3 regions of the Neotabrizicola sp. VNH66 genome follow, and region 1 is predicted to be linked to each of the others. Evidence: riboswitches for the same ligand, from Rfam matches in the RefSeq annotation. Region 1 holds a riboswitch; each other region holds the start of a gene.
What was found. Region 1 has a riboswitch for cobalamin ahead of ACO2Q5_RS14770 (CbtB domain-containing protein). Riboswitches for the same ligand answer to the same signal wherever they lie in the genome.

Region 1 (3,269 bases):
GGCACCCTTCCCCACAGGCACCATGCCCGCTGGATCTTTGCATAGTTCAGCACCCGGCCAAACTCGGCATCCGGCGCAGGAAAGCGGCCTGCCAGCGCGAGGATTGCGCCGGCATGGTCGGCGATCACCGGCATCTGGCCATGGGTGATCTCGGCGATCGGCACGCCCGCAACCGGCCCTTGTCCACGGCCAGAGCCATGGGCAGAGACCAGCCCCGCAAGGCCGAGCCAAAAGGCCAAGGCGGCAAGGATCGTCCCTGCCGCCCGGCACAGCGGATTGTGCCGCATCATCGGCCCGTTTCAGACCGGGGCAAGCCGGGGGGCGGGGCGTCCTCCCTCCAGCAGACGCTCGGCCAGCCAGCCGAAGCCAAGGCCGATGACAAGCCACAAGATCAGGTGGATGCCCATGGTGGCGATGCGGAAATGCCAGATCACCAGCGGGTCAAAGCCTTCGGGCATTTCGTTGACGGTGGGCAGCGCGGTGAAGGCCAGCGCGGTCAGCCCCAGAAACACCGCCCCGCCAAGCGTTCCCGCCGTCCAGCCGCCGCGCTGTGCCCAAAGGCGGCGGGCGGTCAGGACCGACACAGCCATGATCAGGACCGAGAATGCCAGCATGGCGAAGAACAGGACAGTGCGCGCCCCGATGGTTTCATCAAAGCCGACGGCGGGCGGATTGGCGGGGTATTTCAGCTGCGGGACAAGCCCGATGGCGACAAAGGCCGCCAGGGCCAGCAGCCCTGCCGTGGCGCGGGCGCCGAGGGTGCCGATCCGCCCGTAGACCAGGGCGAAGACCAGGGCGAACAGCCCGCCAAGCGCCGCGCCGATGGCCAGAAGCCCGGTCGCAAGGCCGATCCCGGCCTGTGTCGCGCGGGTGACCACGGGCGCTTCGTCCTCTGCGGCCACGGCTGGCGCGGGTTCAGCGGCGGCCATACGCTCTTCAAAGGCGATGGCCAGATCGACCTGCGGCTCCCCGAAGGTGAAGGCGAAGAGAAAGGCGATAAACCCGGCGACAACGCCGGCGATCAGGCCGCGAAGCAAAAGAGATCCGGTCATGTCGGCCCCGTCAGTGGCAGGGGAAGCCGAGGAGGTGACGGGCGTCATGGACGAATTCATGGATCGTCTCACCCTGCACCACCGCCGTCGCGCCCTGTTCGGCGCCGACGAAATAAATGAAGATCGCGAAGATCAGCGTGCCGAAAATCGCCCAGGGCATCACATCGGGCAGGGGAATGGGCTTGACCGCAAACATATGCGTGGTGGCATAGGTCATATCTGTCTCCTTGGGATTGCGCGTCCCGTTCAGGGTTATCCGATGCAGGAAGGTCTGACTCTCGCCCAAGGCGATCACAGCGGCGCGACCGTGCCGGAATCTCACCGGCTTCTTCGTTGCATCTGGTCGTCAAGGCCTAAGACCAGAGCGGGATCAAGTCAATGCAGCTGCGGGAGAAACGGATGACCCTTGTTCTGACGCTGGTCGCGCATGGCCCGACGGCGGCCACCCGGCAGGCGGCCTTTCCCGGGGATGATCCGCTGCTGCCGGGTTCCGGCCCGGGTCCGTTGCCATGGCGCGGGCGCCGGGTGCTGGCCAGCCCGGCCCGGGCCTGTCAGGAGACTGCGGCCGCCCTGTCACTGCTGGCGGAGCGGGATCCGGCGCTGGCCGAGATGGATCATGGCCGCTGGTCCGGCAAACCGCTGGCCGAGGTGGCCGCGGCCGAGCCGGAGGCGCTGGCCCGCTGGATCGCCGATCCGGATTATCAGGGCCATGGCGGCGAAAGCCGGGCGGCGCTGGCGCTTCGGGTGGCGGACTGGCTGGAGCGGATCGCCGCAGGCGGGTCGCATGTGCTGGCCCTGACCCATGCCAGCGTGATCCGGGCGCTGGTCCTGCGGGTGCTGGATGCGCCCGCCGCGGCCTTCTGGGCGCTGGACGTCGGTCCGGCCACGCTGACCGAACTGCGCCATGACGGCCGCCGTTGGGCGCTGCGCGCGCTGGCCTGCCCGTTGCCGGCCCACAGGCGGTGAGGGGCATCCTCAGGACCCGGCCAAGCGACCGGAGGAGGCGAAGGACAGGCCCCGCTGTAAGGTATCGTGGGGCCGCCGGGGGTGATGGCGGGCCGTTCCCCGGCGGGATGGCTCAAGGACCAGTTTGCCGGGAACGGGCAGAGTCATGGACATCCCGGCATTTGCCCGGACTGCCACTGATGACAGCGCCCCCGCCCGGTGAAAGGCGGGTGCGACAGGTTTATTGGGCTGCGGACCAGTGGTCGATCGCGGCCTGCGCCACGGCCTGATCTTGTGCGGGCGTGCCCGAGGAAATGCCGATGCCGCCGACGACCTGTCCCTGCCAGACCACCGGCAGCCCGCCGCCCACCACCATCAGCCGGCCGCCAATGGCCGAGTTGATGCCATAGGCCGGGGCGCCGGGCTGGCTGGCCGTACCATACTCATGCGTGGCCCGCTTCGCCCCGGCGGCGGTGAAGGCCTTGTCCAGCGCGATGGTCGAGGAGGTGACCTTGCCGCCCTCCATCCGTTCGAAGGCGATCAGCTGGGCGCTTTCATCGACGATGGCGATGCACATCGGCACGCCGATGCTTTCGGCATGGGCCGCGGCCCCGGCGATCAGCAGGCGGGCATCGGTCAGGTCAAGACGGGTGACAGTTTTCATCGCAGGTTCCTCAGTTGGACTTGGCCACGCGCCGCCAGGCGTGCAGCAGGGGTTCGGTGTAGCCCGAGGGCTGTGCCGCGCCCTTCAGGATCAGGTCGCGCGCGGCGGTGAAGGCGGGGCCGTCAAAACCGGGTGCCATCGGCAGATAGGCGGCATCGCCCGCGTTCTGCCGGTCCACCGCCGCCGCCATGCGGCGCAGGCTTTCATCCACCTGAGCTTCGGTGATGATGCCATGGATCAGCCAGTTCGCCAGGAACTGTGCGGAAATCCGCAGCGTTGCCCGGTCTTCCATCAGCGCCACATCGTCGATGTCGGGCACCTTGGAGCAGCCGATCCCTTGATCGACCCAGCGCACCACATAGCCCAGGATCGACTGGCAGTTCAGGTCGATCTCGCGCGCGATCTGCTCGGCCGACAGATTGCGGCGGCCCATCAGCGGCGGCGTCATCAGCGCGTCAAGGCTGGCGCGCGGGCGGGACTTCAGACTGTCCTGCAGCGCGGCCACATTCACCTGATGGTAATGCGTGGCATGCAGGGTTGCCGCCGTGGGCGAGGGGACCCAGGCCGTTGTGGCGCCTGCCTTCGGGTGGCCGATCTTGGTGCCCAGC
Region 2 (3,269 bases), on a different contig from region 1:
GCGGCCGGCGGCGTGGACCGCCTCGGCCACTTCGGGGTGGATCGGCTGGCCGGTCAGGGTGGTGTCGCAGATCGCCACCCGCAGCCGCCGCGGCGGGCGGCTGATCGCCTGCGCATGGCCGCGGGCAAGGGGCGGCGCCCAATAGGGCGCGCCGAGGTCCGCGCCTTCGCAGGCGTCCAGCATCGTGGCCGTGTCGCGCACGGATCGGGTCAGGAAGCCGTCGATGGCCATGCCCGCCCAGCCCTCGCCTGAGAAAGGTCCGTCGGGCAGGCGCGCACGGGTGGGTTTGAACCCGAAAAGCCCGCAGCTGGAGGCCGGGATGCGCACCGATCCGCCGCCGTCCGAGCCATGGGCAAAGGCCACGATCCCCGCCGCCACCGCGGCTCCCGCGCCGCCCGAAGACCCGCCCGAGGTATGGTCAAGGTTCCACGGGTTCCGTGTCGGCCCGCCATAGACCGCCGATTCTGTCGCCGCCCCCACGCCGCCTTCGGGGCTGGTGGTGCGGCCGAAGGTGACGACGCCGGTGGCGCGGATGCGGCGGAAGATGTTGCTGTCGCCCTTGTGGCGGGTGTTGGCGAACAGCCGGCTGCCGTTGTGGGTGGGAAAATCCACCGCCTCGCAGCCCAGATCCTTGATCAGGAACGGCACGCCCCGGAAGGGACCCTGCGGCAGGCCCGCCGCGATGGAGCGCCGGGCCACCTGTTCCTGCATCAGCACGACCGCATTGATGGCGGGATTGCGCGCTTCAACCGCGGCCAGCGCGGCATCCAGCAGCTCATCCGGGCTGACCTCGCGGCGGGCCACCAGCCCCGCCAGCTCGGTGGCATCCGTTGCGCCAAGATCTCCGATCATCGCCGATTCTCCTGTTTGTTGGGGACATGCTGACCGCAGCCGCCGGGCCGGTCCAGCCGGGATGCGGCCTGCCGTGGCCTGATTGCGCCGCCTGCGGCCCGCGCAGCGACACTGCGCCTGCGCTGCGCTTGACAGTTCCGTGATCCCGCCGCAGGAAGGGGCACCTTCGGTTCCGGGCCTGCCCGGATGAAAAGGGAACGCGGTGCAACTCCGCGGCTGCCCCCGCAACTGTAAGCGGCGAGTGCGGACGGAACATGCCACTGGGGCCGATTTCCCCGGGAAGGCCCGTCCAAACCCAGACCCGCAAGCCAGGAGACCTGCCGAGGTGATCACCCTTTCCGCCGCGCGGGGTGCGCGGAGGAGGGCGGGTTTCCGCCAGAGGTGACGTATCACCGTTCTGGCGGCCCATGGTCCCGGAGCAGATCGCATTTCCGGCGGGTCCCCCGCTGAACCGGAGACACCACAGATGCAGGGCATCTCGCGCATCGCACTTCTGGCGGCACTGGCCGCCACCCATGGTGGCATGGCCACCGCCCAGACCGACGACGACAGCGTTCTTCTGGGCACGATCACGCTCTCCGCCTCGACCCTGCCTGTCTCGCTCAGCGAGACGGGGGCCACGGTGAACGTGGTGACCGCCGAGGATCTGAAGAAATCGGGTGAGCTTTCGGTGGCCAGCCAGCTTGCCCGCATTCCCGGTGTGTCGATGTCGCGCAACGGCGGGCTTGGCACCTCCACCGCGCTGCGGCTGCGCGGGCTCTCCGGCCCCTATATCGGTGTCCGCATCGACGGGCTGGATGTGGCAGACCCTTCGGGCACCCAATGCGCCTATGACTTCGGTTCCACCACGATGGGCGGCATCAGCCGGATCGAGGTTCTGCGCGGCTCGCAATCGGCGCTGTTCGGCTCCGAGGCGATCGGCGGCGTGGTCGAGATCACCAGCTTCCGCGCCACCGAAGAGGGCACCGCGGGCGAGATCGCGCTGGAGGCCGGATCGCATGGCACCTACAGCGGCACCGCCTCGGTCGGCGTCAAGACGGAGCGGGCGGAACTCTCGTTCTCGGTGAGCCGCACGGTAACCGACGGTTTCTCGGCCTATTCCGGCGGGACCGAGGATGACGGCTTCCGCTCGACCAATGTCACCTTCTATGCCGCCTACGATCTGACCGATGACATCCGGATCGGCGCGAACGGCATCTGGCGCAAGTCCTTTACCGAATTCGATGATCAGACCGCCGACCAGCTGAACACCGAAGACGGGCTGCTGAAGGGCGGCCGGGTCTTTGCCGAATTCGACACCGGGGCGGTCCGCCATGCACTCTCGTTCGCGCGCACCGTGACGGAACGGGACTATGCCTATCCGGCGGGCTGGTATTCGACGACCACCTTCGACGGCAGCCGGGACCAGCTGGCCTATAACGGCAGCTGGACCGCCAACGACCAGATCAGCCTGACCTGGGGCGCGGACCGCACCAAGGAAACCTTTGACGGCAGCAGCACGTCGGGCATTGTTACCGATATCGACACGGGAGAGGCCACCACGAAATCGGTCTTTGCCGAACTCCTTTATTCCCCGAATGACACGATCGACCTGTCGCTGGCCCTGCGCCATGACGATCACAGCACCTTCGGCGGCTATGACACCGGTCGTCTGGCGCTGGCCTGGCATGCGACGGATGATCTGATCATCCGCGCCGTGGCCTCCACCGGGTTCCGCGCACCCTCGCTTTATGAGCTTTACAGCACCTATTACGGCAATCCTGCGCTGAAGCCCGAAACCAGCCGCAGTTTCGAGCTGGGGGCCGAATATACCTTCGGCAACGGCGCCACGCTGCAGGCGACGCTGTTCGATACCGAGATCGACGACAAGATCCAGTGGGCGGGCGGCAGCTACAATCAGGTGCCCGGCACGACCCGCACCAAAGGGGTAGAACTGTCGGGCCAGACGCAGATTGCAGAAGGCTGGAACCTGTTCGGCAACTATACCTATACCGATGCCTATACGGTTTCGGGCGCGGTGGAGAGCGTGGCGGTTCGGGTGCCGCGGCACGACCTGACCCTTGGGGTCGAGGCGCAGGTGACGGACCGGCTGTCGGGCCTGTTCACCGTCCAGCATGTGGCCGATTTCTACGATAACGGCATCTGGCCCGCGCCGACCTCCAAGATGCCGGACTACACCGTTGCCAATATCTCGCTCAGCTATGAGGTCAACGACACGACCGCGGCCTATCTGCGTGTCGAGAACCTGTTCGATGAGACGTATGAGACGGTGCGCAACTATGCCCAGCCCGGCCGGTCGGTCTATGTGGGCGTCCGCACCTCGTTCTGATCTGCGCCTTGCAGGGTGCGCCGGGGCGGTCTGTGCCGCGCTGGCGGCCCTTGGTGCCCTGCTGCCGTCTGGGGCGGCCGGGCAGGGC
Region 3 (3,269 bases), on a different contig from region 1:
AGATGAACAGGTGCTTCTTCGCCGGATGCCGGTGCGAGGAGAAGATGCCCGACGGCCCATAGGCCTTGATCTTCATGCCGGGCTTCAGATGGTCCAGCATCCAGCGGGTGCCGATGCTGGTGGCCTGCGCCTTCACCGTCACGCTGATCGACAAGGGGCGTGAGGGGCTGGACGAGATCGTATAGGTCCGCTGCACATTGCCGCCCGGCACGGGAAGGTCCAGCGTCACGAACTGGCCCGGCTGATAGTCGAACCACGCGCCCGAAGGCGCGCGAAAGGTGAAGGTGGCGGTGTCGTCGGTTTCCGGCACCACCATGGCGCATTCCAGCAGTTCGCTGTCCGACCACGGCTCCTTGGTCCAGTTCAGGCGCGACTTTGCCATTTATTCCGCCGCCATCGCCGGACGCGGCGACAGGCGCCGGGTCATGAGGTTGCAATACCAGTCGACGAACTGGATCACGCCTTCCTCCTGAATGCGGGAATAGGGGCCGGGCTCATAGGCGGGCGAGAGAATGCCCTTCTGGTTTTCCTCGACCACCTGACGGTCTTCGTCATTGGTGTTGATCCAGACCTCGGTCAGGTTCGGCAGCTGGTAATCCACGCCCTCGACCGCGTCCTTGTGGACCAGCCAGTTCGTCGTGACCTGCGTTTCCGTGGGGCTGATCGGCAGCACCCGGAAGACGATGGCATGATCGCCCAGAAAGTGGTTCCAGGTGTTCGGGTAGTGATACATCAGAAGGCTGCCCGCATCGTAAAAGGGCATCGTCCCCATGCGCTTTTCGACGGCGTGTTCCGTGCTCATCGTATAGCTTTCGGCGTTGTTCAGCAGCGGAATCCGCGCCAGACGCCACTGGAAGTCGGCGGCATTCACAAAGCGCGACGGCAGGCCCGCGGCCTCGCACCGTTTCCAGTGGTCCAGAATGTCGGGGCTGGCGCTGTCGGGGCCGTCCATCGCGGTCATCCGCGGATTGTCGGAATAGGTGCGGCAGAGCGAGGGGTGAGAGCCGCCGCAATGATAGCACTCGCGGTTGTTCTCCATCACCAGCTTCCAGTTGCCCTTTTCCACGATGGTCGAGGAATAGGCCACCTTGGCATCCGCCAGACCCGAGGGCGCCAGATAGGGCATGGCAGCGCGGGCCAGATCGGCGATCGGGGGCGGCACCTCGGCCAGACAGACATAGATGACGCCGCCCAGATCGACGCAATGCACCTTCTTCAGCCCGTATTTCGAGGCGTCGAAATCCTCGCCCATGTCGCGGGCATAGATCAGCTTGCCCTCAAGGTCATAGGTCCATTGGTGATAGGGGCAGACAAGGTTCTGGGTGGAGCCGTTGTCCTTGGCGCAGAGCCGCTGGCCACGGTGGCGGCAGACGTTATGGAAGGCACGGATGCGGTTGTCCTTGCCGCGGATGATGACCACCGGATAGGCGCCCACCTGCATCGTGGCATAGGCGCCCGGCTTGGCCAGTTCGCAGGCGGGGACGGCGAACAGCCATTCCTTGTACCAGACCTGCTCCAGATCCTGCTGATAGACGCCGGGATCGCAGTAAAGGTCACGCTCCAGCGCGAAATCGGGTTTGCGGCCCCCGATCAGGGCAAGGGTTTCCTGGGCCGAACGCATCGGGTCCTCCTGGGCCCGCGCCGTCCCGCGCGGGGGTGATCTGACATGCAGGGTGCCGGAAACGGCCGCGTCGGAAAAGACCACGCGCCGCCCCACCGCACCCCGCGGCTGGTTTTTCCTGCGAAAGGCTGGTTTCCGGGCTCGCGGCGGGCGGGTTTCCCCCGGATGCGGCGCCTTCCCAGGTCTCCTCCCAGTGGCTCTTGCCGCATCCCCCATCCGTCACCGTTGCGGGGGCAGCGCCGGTCTTGCACCGGCTTCCCAATTCTCCGCTGTCGCCAGCGGCACCTTTTGCCCTGACAGGATAGCTGCACCGCAGCGGCGGAATGCGACAATTCCGACAGGACGACGACGGGAAAAGACTTCTGCGAAAAACGCCTTCAGTCGCGGTTGGCGCGGGCCACCACGGCGACCGCCGCCAGCCCGACCAATGCCACCAGCAGGGCGGCCGGCGCGGCTTCGGACAGACGCTCCAGCGAGGACAGTTCGAACATCCGGGTGGACAGCGTGTTGTAGTTGAACGGCCGCAGCAGCAGCGTCGCGGGAAGTTCCTTGACGCAATCGACAAAGACGATCAGCAGCGCCGTCAGCACAGATCCGCGCATCATCGGCAGATAGACTGCCGTCAGCGTGCCGCCCGCGCCGCGACCCAAGGACCGCGCGGCCATCGGCAGGTTGGGCGACACCCGGTCAAAGGCGGAATCGACCGCCCCCTGCGCCACGCCGAAGAAGCGGACGACATAGGCCACCACCAGCGCCGCTGCCGTCCCGGTGATCATCAGCCCCGGGTCATGCCCGGACAGCGCCAGCACCGCATCGGCCAGCTTGTGGTCCAGCCCGGCCAAGGGCAGCAAAAGCCCGATCGCCAGCACCGCGCCGGGCGTAGCATAGCCCAAAGTCGTCAGGGGCAGCACCGCGCGCACGCCCGCGCGCCCCGAAAGCCGCAGGCCATAGACCAGAAACAGTGCCATCCCCACCGTCAGCGCCGCCGCCGTGCCGCCCGAGATCAGCGTATTCGCCAGCGCCCTGAACAGACCCGGCGCCAGCCAATGCGCGGGCGCCTGCGCGGCCAGATGCAGCATCACCCCCACCGGCAGCAGGAACCCGGCGGCAAAGGGGATCAGGCACAGCAGGAAGGCCGCCGCCCCCTGCCCCGCGCCAAGCTGCATCCGCGTGACCGGACGCTGCGCCCGGCCCATCCGGTGAAACCGCGCATTGCGGCGCGACACCCGCTCCAAAGCGACCAGCAGGAAGATCAGGAACAAAGCCACGCCCGCGATCTGCGCCGCGCCCCCGGCATTGCCGCCATTCAGCCAGGTGGAGAAAATGCCGGTGGTCAGCGTCTGCACCCCGAAATGATAGACCGTGCCGTAATCGGCCACAGTCTCCATCATCACCAGCGCGACACCCGCCGCCACCGCGGGCCGCGCCAAGGGCAGGCCCACCCGGAAGAACAAGGCCCACGGCCCGCGGCCAAGGGCGCGCGCCACCTCCCACGTGCAGCCCGACTGCTCGCGGAAGGCCGCACGGGCCAGGAGATAGACGTAAGGATACAGCGCGGCCGAGAAGACCAGCACCGCCATCCACAAAGACCGGGTCTGCGGGAACCAGTAATCCCGGGCCGAAGTCCAGCCAAAGGCCGCCCGCAGCC

Region 2: another riboswitch for cobalamin. It lies ahead of ACO2Q5_RS12745 (TonB-dependent receptor plug domain-containing protein); the one in region 1 lies ahead of ACO2Q5_RS14770 (CbtB domain-containing protein).
Region 3: another riboswitch for cobalamin. It lies ahead of ACO2Q5_RS01915 (aromatic ring-hydroxylating oxygenase subunit alpha); the one in region 1 lies ahead of ACO2Q5_RS14770 (CbtB domain-containing protein).

What each region holds. Positions count from the first base shown of each region.
Region 1 is NZ_JBMSDW010000010.1:22,225-25,493, reverse strand. Features, by position in the region: gene ACO2Q5_RS14780 (hypothetical protein) at 1-290, opposite strand, end outside; gene ACO2Q5_RS14775 (CbtA family protein) at 300-1,052, opposite strand; gene ACO2Q5_RS14770 (CbtB domain-containing protein) at 1,063-1,269, opposite strand; cobalamin riboswitch at 1,300-1,431, opposite strand; gene ACO2Q5_RS14765 (histidine phosphatase family protein) at 1,452-2,018, shown strand; gene ACO2Q5_RS14760 (GlcG/HbpS family heme-binding protein) at 2,239-2,661, opposite strand; gene ACO2Q5_RS14755 (malate synthase G) at 2,672-3,269, opposite strand, start outside.
Region 2 is NZ_JBMSDW010000008.1:4,901-8,169, reverse strand. Features, by position in the region: gene ACO2Q5_RS12750 (amidase) at 1-852, opposite strand, end outside; cobalamin riboswitch at 1,003-1,191, shown strand; gene ACO2Q5_RS12745 (TonB-dependent receptor plug domain-containing protein) at 1,319-3,181, shown strand.
Region 3 is NZ_JBMSDW010000001.1:374,122-377,390, forward strand. Features, by position in the region: gene ACO2Q5_RS01910 (2Fe-2S iron-sulfur cluster-binding protein) at 1-382, opposite strand, end outside; gene ACO2Q5_RS01915 (aromatic ring-hydroxylating oxygenase subunit alpha) at 383-1,621, opposite strand; cobalamin riboswitch at 1,731-1,925, opposite strand; gene ACO2Q5_RS01920 (ABC transporter permease) at 1,999-3,269, opposite strand, start outside.